2 regions of the Paenibacillus sp. FSL R5-0473 genome follow, and region 1 is predicted to be linked to the other one. Evidence: riboswitches for the same ligand, from Rfam matches in the RefSeq annotation. Region 1 holds a riboswitch; the other holds the start of a gene.
The links. A riboswitch is a leader RNA that binds a small molecule or an ion and turns the genes downstream of it on or off. The one in region 1 is predicted to bind FMN.

Region 1 (4,427 bases):
AAAATCAATCGATGCGCCTTGCCATTGACGACCAACTCCCGGTCCTACAGGTGTGCGCCCGCGGGTTGGCTTTAACCCAAACAATCCGCTAAAGGAAGCCGGGATACGAATCGAACCTCCTCCGTCACTGGCTCCGGCAAGAGGAACAATACCTGAAGCTACAGCGGCAGCGGCACCACCACTTGAACCACCCGGGGTGTGATTGATATTCCATGGATTGCGAGTGGGACCATGAAGACGGGGCTCGGAAATATTTTTCAAACCAAATTCAGGCGTATTGGTATGTCCTATGAAAATAAAGCCTGCATCACGGAGTCGAGTGACAAAATTGGAATTGCGTAATGCACGATGCTCGCTGAACAAACGGGAGCCTGAAGTCAGAAATTCACCTTCCAAGGATTGCGAGATATCTTTCAGGAGCAGGGGAACACCGGCAAAAGGTTGTTCTCCAGGTCGAACCAAACCGGCTTCCTCCCGTGCACGAGATTCATATGTACGAATAACCGCATTAAGTTGCGGATTCACTTCTTCAAGGCGTGCTAACGCCGCTTCAAGCATTTCAACCGGGGATACTTCCCGGGATCGGATCAGTTCAGCCAAACCTACGGCGTCGTAGGAGGTATATGAGAATGAAGACATTATGATCGTTCCTCTCTGAATATATTTCATCTGTTTATTCCATATGTCATCGTACCACCGGATTAGACAAAAGACAAAAGATAGAAGAGACATAGTGCGATGATATGCATACTCGTTATGAGGTTGGAGGGAAAAGAGGGGGATTTTCATTTGCGAAATAGAGATAAAGCAAAGGGTTAATAGCTCATATTGCTAATTGAGAAAATGATCGAGTAATATCGAGTCATGGAAATAAAAAACCACTGCTCATCTAATTTGATGTGCAATGGTTTTATTTTATATTTGACTATTTGTTTATATGTGAACCTCAGATATATCCACTTACTCTGTACGCAGCTTCGGTGCAGCATCGGCCGCATTTGATGATCTTTCCTGCTGTCTGGAAATGGCGAAGAGGGCCACCCAGATCAGAATAAAACCAAGCAGTTGCTCCCATGTAATCAGTGTACGGAAAGCAATCCAGTTCACCAACACACCTGCCATCGGGAAGCTAAGTTCTGCGAGTGTTGCAACAGAGGCTTTGGTTGACGACAGACCTTTGTAATACAACAGAAGACTGAGCAAACCTGGTAACAATGCCTGACCGAGAATGTTGAGGATGACAGCAGTCTGTTCACCCGTTCCGGACGGAAACGTCCATGCCGCACCTTCGTTCCACGTCATAAAGATCAGGAGCGGGAGAGCAACGACAAAGCGAAGGGAGGTGACCGTTTCATAACGCGCCTGACCCAGCATCAATCGTCCCATAACGGTTGAACCTCCCCATAAGGCAGCGGCCCCAAGGGATAACAAGCTTCCAGCATGAATCCAGTTGTCCCAGTTACCTAATGGCAATGTGAAGCCAAATGTAAGCAGGTACGTTCCTGCTAATGCAATGAAGAACAATCCACCGAAGCGACGTGGCAACGTTTCTTTTAATAACAGTTTAGCCAGCACGATAGCGAAGAGTGGTTGCATTTTTTGCAATAAAAGCACCGTATTCGGATCGTTATGTGTTAGTGCCATGGTGAACAATACCGTTGCGAGTGCTGATCCTCCCCATGAGATAAAAATCACGGCAATCCAGTGGCGAGCGCGCAGGTTTTTTAGGTCAGACCGGAATTTCCACAGCACGGGAATGGCAATAAGACTGACGATGATATGTTCCACCAGTACAATCTGCGTGGATGTCATCGTGTTTAGCAAAATAATTCGGAAGAGTGGGTCGACCCCCCATAAGGCGGCGCCGAGAACTACAAGCCAGAATCCGGTATTACTTCGTTCCTTGCGGTAAACAGGTGATGCTGCTGATGTCTTTTCCATATTCAGGACTCCTTCGTCAGAACACGGAATCTTCAGTTGGCAAAATCGACAAAAGCCCCCGTTTTGGTATATACCAAATAAACGGGGGCTCATCCAAGGACATGCGTCAGGAAAGAGGCCTTCCCGTGAACGGCATGTCAATGTGTTGATCTTCTCTCATCCGGACTGTACCGTCGGCCTTGGATTCACACCAAGTCAGTCGCTGAATGTCCTTCGTTAAGAACAATTAGCGAGTCGCGGGCTGGTTCCGAAGAACATCACCGCCGGTTGGGAATTGCACCCTACCCCGAAGATCCTATTCAATTATATAGTGTGTTGAACAAGCTGTAACATTAATAAGTTCATCTTATTCCTGTAAGCGCTAGCAGTTCAAGCATTTTTTTTAGAAAACGATTTTCCAGCTTCCTTGCTGTCTGCGAAGGAGCACGATCTGACCTGCGTGATACGCATCATGGAGTACCCAGCGAGCCAGTTCGTGTGCCCATTTCTCTTCAGAGTCCATATATGCGGCTTCAAGATCTGACTCTTGTAGTGCAGCCAATTGATCTCGCAACTGCTGGGCTAATCGAGTTGTACCCTGCATCAGTGTATTCCAACCAGCTGCGTCCGTTGCATCTCCAGGATTCCCAAATGTGTATTCATTGGAGTCTACAGCAGGAAGGGTAGGCTCCTTACCTTGCATGCGACATAATAAGCGATGGTTGTAATAATACATATGGTTAACCAACTGCCAGATGCTTAATCCTCCTGAGGGTGGAATCCAGGCTGCTTGTTCTGCTGTAAGACCCTCCAAGGATTTCGACAAAGGTACAATCCAATTACATTGATCCCAAGTATCATCCTTTTGAATAAGTAACACATCTAGTGCTGTTGTTTTTGTCATTGCCTTTTCCTCCTTGCGTATAATTGTGATAGGTGATGTAACTAGCTAAAACTGATTAATGAGGTTACACTTAATATAACACGTCAAAGATGAGTTGTAACCTTCTTTATTTAATTAGATGGTTACATGAACGGGGGATATATATGGACAGGTTATGGACCGATTTTGTAAACAGCGATTATCACGACTGGCGTGGGGGAGATCGATCGGAGGACAGACTTGGGAAGGCGAACTGGCAGCAAGATTTTCTGGAACGATGGCAACTTAAAGCTTCTGTCCCTGCATCTCCAGAAGAGGAGTTGTCGATGAGAAATTTCAGGAATGAATTGATAGCTCTTGGAGCCCGCTTATCTTCTGGAGCATCATTAACGGATATAGAAAAACAATGGTTGAACGGCGTTATGCAAGCAGGGCATGTGAGAAGAATATTGATTGATCAGGAACTGAAACTCCAACTGGTAGCTGTAGAAGCACATTGGAGTCAGGTTATGGCTGAGGTAGCTGCTGACTTTGCTTTGACTTTGGTAGAGGGAGAAGGCGGCAGGATCCGGATCTGTGATAATTCGGATTGTCGCTGGATGTTCTATGATGATACCCGAAGCAGAACACAGAAGTACTGTGATGATAAGATGTGTGGAAATCTGATGAAGGTCAGAAGATTTCGGGCGAAACGTAAATCCCAAAATTGATAAATACTAACAATAACTATATAATGTATATATACTAGCGAAAAAATAGTCAGAAGTAGTACAGATTCGTAAGCAGGATGTGATCGTCTTTCAAACCAAAATAGATGGGAGATGTTTCTTGTGCGGACAAGTTATCTGTTGAAAAATGGCTGTGTGTTGTCGATGGATGCTAAAATTGGACAGTATAAGAGGGCGGACGTTCTGATTCAGGATTCACTGATCATGGCGGTTCAGCCCGACCTGGATATTCCGGATGCGGAGATCATTGATGCTTCATCGATGATTATTATGCCTGGGCTGGTGGACACGCATCGGCATATGTGGGAATCACTTGTCAAAACAGCGGGAACCAACTGGTCGTTACCAGTTTATTTGCAAAATCTCTATTATGGTGCGATGGGAAGCAAGCTCCGCCCACAAGATAGTTATATTGCCAACCTGCTCGGTTCCTTGGAAGCGCTTAACGCAGGAGTGACGACAGTAATGGATTGGAGCATGCCATATTCCCCTGATCATACGGATGAATTGATTCGTGGACTTCAGGATGCTGGCATTCGGGCGGTATTTGCTCACGGAGTACCTGGTGAGACGGACTACTGGAATCGGGATAGTCAACTCACGTATTCGAATAATGATGTCAGAAGAGTCAAAGAACGTTATTTTTCATCACGGGATCAATTACTTACTTATGGGCTTGCCATTCGTGGTCCGGAGTTCAGTCATTGGGATACAACCGTGAAAGAGATCGAACTAGCACAGGAGCTGGATGCGATCTGTTCCATGCATGCCGGATTTGGCAGTTGGGGATCTGTGGATCGCTCGATTAGTCACTTGTACGAAGCTGGACTCTTAAGTCCACGGGTGAATATCGTTCATGGTAACACCATGGGCATGGATGAATACAAAATGCTGGC
Region 2 (4,427 bases), 480 kb from region 1:
AGGGTAGGAACCACACATGATAGCGAGATCTACAGCCGCTTCCGTATGTCCGGCACGACGAAGTACACCGCCGTCTTTTGCAATCAGCGGGAACATGTGACCAGGCTTACGGAAGTCCCCGGCTTTTGCCTCAGGATCGATTAGACCTTTCACGGTAATAGAGCGTTCATGTGCCGAGATACCTGTTGTTGTATCTTTGTGATCCACAGAGACGGTGAAGGCTGTTCCATGGAAATCCGTATTTTGTTGAACCATCGGTTTCAGGTTAAGTTCGTCCGCACGTTGTTGTGTAATCGGAACACAGACCAGACCTCTACCTTCAGTAATCATGAAATTAATGACTTCAGGCGTCGCCTTTTCGGCCAAAGCGATAAAATCGCCTTCATTCTCCCGATCTTCATCATCCACAACAATGACGGGTTTACCACGCATGAGATCATATATGGCTTCTTCTATTGTGTCCAGAATGGATTGTTCTGACATTGGTCCACCTCCAGTTAATTTCTGTTCTCTATTTATGCAAATCCGTGATTGGAGAGAAAATCTTCACTGATACTGCGCGGCTTGCCAGCACCCGTCTCCCGATGTCCTCTCCCATACTGGAGCAGATGATCCACATATTTGCCCAAAATATCGCATTCGATATTAATGGTATCCCCTGTCTTTTTCACATTTAGTACAGTTTCACCAATGGTATGCGGGATAATGGAAACCGTGAATGCGGTATCCGATGTATGGACAACGGTCAAGCTAATGCCATCCAGTGTAACCGATCCTTTGGGGATCAGATATTTGAATAACTGGTGATCATCAGGCTTGATCTCAAACACAATTGCATTCTGATCACGTGTTATACTGCCGATCACTCCAGTACCATCAACATGGCCCTGAACGATATGGCCGCCAAAACGACCGCCTGATTGCATGGCCCGCTCCAGATTAACTTTACTGCCAGATTGCAGCTGACTGAGATTGGTATGGCGATAGGTTTCAGGCATTACATCGGCGGTAAAACCTCCACCTTCGAGCGTTGTCGCAGTTAAGCACACGCCGTTCACTGCTACACTATCACCAATCTTCAGATCGTCCATGATGGCGGAAGCTCCGATATTCAGGACCATCGCTTCGCCTTTCCGACCAATACGCCGGATCTGACCGACTTCTTCCACCAAACCGGTAAACATGCTGCCGCCTCCCTTTTTCAAGTTATAAAGAACCTAACTTTCTACTTTCAAATCCATTTATTTATTCAGGCCACACCGGAATACCGCCAATGCTGATATTATCTCCAACTTGTTCGATCTCCAACTGATTCAATTGAATCGCCTGATTCATACGTTCCACACCCTCGAAGCGGAAGCTTCCAGGTGTATCATAACCGCCTACAATCTTCGGAGCGATAAACATGAGCAGTCGATCAACCAACCGTGCCTCCAGCATAGCTCCATTCAAGGTACCTCCACCTTCAAGCAAAATTGAACCAATGTCACGCTCACCCAACTTGCTAAGTCCGTTTAACAGATCCACACGTGGTCCAGGACCACAGCGTATAATTTCGACGCCGTAGGCTTCCAAACGTTCAGCAGCTTCAGGACTGGCTTCGTCTGTTGTCAGCACCCATGTTGGAGCAAGACCATCCTTAACCATTTTGGCACCTACGGGAAGACGTAACTTGGAATCCACTACAATGCGCACTGGACTAATGCCTTCGACTTGCAAACGGGTTGTAAGTTCCGGATTATCGGCGATTACCGTGTCGACGCCAACCATAATTCCCTGGTGCCGATGACGAAGGGCATGCACAATCTCACGAGCGGGCTCGTTAGAGATCCACTTGCTGTCTCCGCTGCGCGTTGCAATTTTGCCATCCAAAGTAGTAGCCGTCTTCAGTGTCACGAAAGGTAGACCCGTTGTAATAAACTTAATGAATTTTTCATTCATACGTCTTCCACGCTCACGCAGTACGCCAACTTCAACTTCAATGCCTTGTTGACGAAGCATGCTTATGCCCCTGCCGGATACTTGCGGATTTGGATCTTCACAACATACCACAACACGTTTCACCTTTTCATGAATCAGGCGTTCACTACAAGGTGGCGTCTTGCCATAATGACTACAAGGCTCAAGTGTAACGTATACCGTACTTCCTTCTGCATCACTGCCTGCCATGTTAAGTGCATGCACCTCTGCATGACCGGTTCCACGTTTCAAATGGCTCCCCAGGCCTACAATACGACCTTCTTTCACAACTACACATCCAACGACCGGATTGATCCCCGTCTGTCCCTGTGCTCGTTCCGCCATATCCAATGCCAGTGCCATATAAAATTCATCATTGATCATTTCCAAATCCGTTCACCCCGCGGTTTAAAGTCTTGTTTATTAAAAAATCCCCGTCGAACAATCAGTTCGATGGGGATGATGAGAGACAATTGTCACCAGCAGGAGTGAAATGGATACAGCACGCCAACACTTTGCCCAAAACTTCATTTCGGGCAAGTGAAAATAGACACATACCTTAATGAACATCAATTACAGGTAAAGAGCTTTTATAGTGCGGCATATGTATGGAACTGTCCGGCGTAACCGGATCTTCCCTGCACAGTCCAAGCATCACAAATCGTGACTGTGCAGCAATACTCCTGCTGAATGCAAACCTGTTAGGTCTGCACCTCTCCTTCTCCCATCCAGACTATACTGTCGGTTCTGGAATTACACCAGATCAGCCATCTGCCAATGGCAGACAGGTCACGGACTTTGCATCAAGTGCTGGACATATGTCCAGACACTTGATGCATCACCGCCGGTAGGGAATTGCACCCTGCCCTGAAGGATTGCTTTCGTTATTACTTGGATGTTAGCACTTTAATGCCAAAAAATCAATTGTTTTTTGTTCCTTTTTGTCACATACTAACTTTTAATAAGCTAAGAAACAACAAAAAACCGCTTCCTCTCAAGGAGGCACGGTTTTTGCTTGGAGGCCCATTTCACACCCATCGCAACATTCTACATATCAGGAAAACACCAGCTAGCCATATGCTTTAATTCTTTGGCATTATGAAATGGAGTGCGGTCAGGTTCTTGCAGGGGCGAAGTCGGAAGCGGGAACTCTCTTGCCACCCTTCTGACCCAACTTGTGGAATCGATCGCTATAGCCGAGCATTTCCAGCGTCCATTCGCTCTCGGTCGAAACGTCCCATGCAAATCTGCTTTACCCGGCATCTCTGGAAAGACACCATCCAGATATTCAACGATGACGCGCTTGTCTCTGACTTCATGACAGTATACAGTCACCCATACACCTTCCCGGACCCGAACAGCATACACATCTCCAGACTGTACCTCCCCGGTACCTGCATCAGGTGATGCCTTTGGTACTTTTCCACGAACACTTCTCTTCTTCTCCAATGCCCCTAAGATCGTGTCCTTTAGAGCTGGACTCTCATCAGGCTTATCCGCAAGTGATATATTATTCAGATCAAAATCATGAAATATCTTGTTCAGGTTGTTCTCATTAATTCCGACAGATGAGTCCCACCACGCCAGAGGGGCCTGCACTTCCACCCGCACATTGGGGCGTGCGTCACGCTGCATGTAAGAGGTAAATTCCGTGATCATTCCAGGATGCTCCGGCGTATCCAGTATGCCAATCAGAGCTAACGTCTCAAGCAAATCACGGTAGGCATATTCCTTCTGTGTAGGCAAAAGACGTTCCTTCTTGAGCGCTACTGCTGCCTTGCTGTAACGTGTTTTGGGAGGTAATTCGCGCAGCACCGTTAACACCGCACGGAATGTCCAGCGGTCGTACTCATTGGGTATTGGAAGCTCCTGCGCGGCAGCCAGCTCTCGAAGTGCCAACACATATCCAAAAGGATCACCGTCCAACGGGGTTCCATTGGTCATCCGCCAATACCATTGCAGCGTTGTGTCGGTTGCTTGATCTACACTTAATCCGCAGATCTTGCAAGTGTTCGAAGATGGATATGGCGTATGTTCATGGCTTGGCATACTGCTCGCAATAAGCTTGCCCGTAAGCAACGAACGCCAGATCATGGGTGCTGACCACAAAGAGGATACAAAGGCCTGCGCTGCATCATTGATCGTCCATTGATTCGCAATTTTTTTCAGCTCAGCAATCGTTTCATCATGTTGCGGACGTACAAATCGATTCGGTTCATGCCCGGCTGCCTCAAGCGCTTCTCGATCCTTTACCGATAGACTATCCGGAACGACATGGCGCGATGCCTGCAGTTCTTCATCCCACAACGTGCGCTCACTATAAATTTGTTTTAACAAGCTTAGCTGAGTAACCATATCCAAGGTTTCATTCATCCTTTCTAATTATCGATTTCAAGTATGTAAAAAAAATAAAAAAAGTGCTTCTATAAAAGAAGCACTTCATGTTTGGACCCAGTTAAGGTGAAGGT

Region 2: linked by a shared signal. The riboswitch ahead of ribD (bifunctional diaminohydroxyphosphoribosylaminopyrimidine deaminase/5-amino-6-(5-phosphoribosylamino)uracil reductase RibD) and the one ahead of MKY28_RS08830 (DMT family transporter) in region 1 are both predicted to bind FMN.

What each region holds. Positions count from the first base shown of each region.
Region 1 is NZ_JBBORL010000001.1:2,008,839-2,013,265, forward strand. Features, by position in the region: gene MKY28_RS08825 (amidase) at 1-639, opposite strand, end outside; gene MKY28_RS08830 (DMT family transporter) at 961-1,941, opposite strand; FMN riboswitch at 2,086-2,239, opposite strand; gene MKY28_RS08835 (DinB family protein) at 2,324-2,824, opposite strand; gene MKY28_RS08840 (CGNR zinc finger domain-containing protein) at 2,968-3,513, shown strand; gene MKY28_RS08845 (amidohydrolase family protein) at 3,625-4,427, shown strand, end outside.
Region 2 is NZ_JBBORL010000001.1:1,524,281-1,528,707, reverse strand. Features, by position in the region: gene MKY28_RS06680 (bifunctional 3,4-dihydroxy-2-butanone-4-phosphate synthase/GTP cyclohydrolase II) at 1-483, opposite strand, end outside; gene ribE (riboflavin synthase) at 516-1,184, opposite strand; gene ribD (bifunctional diaminohydroxyphosphoribosylaminopyrimidine deaminase/5-amino-6-(5-phosphoribosylamino)uracil reductase RibD) at 1,246-2,349, opposite strand; FMN riboswitch at 2,672-2,838, opposite strand; gene MKY28_RS06665 (hypothetical protein) at 3,007-4,296, opposite strand.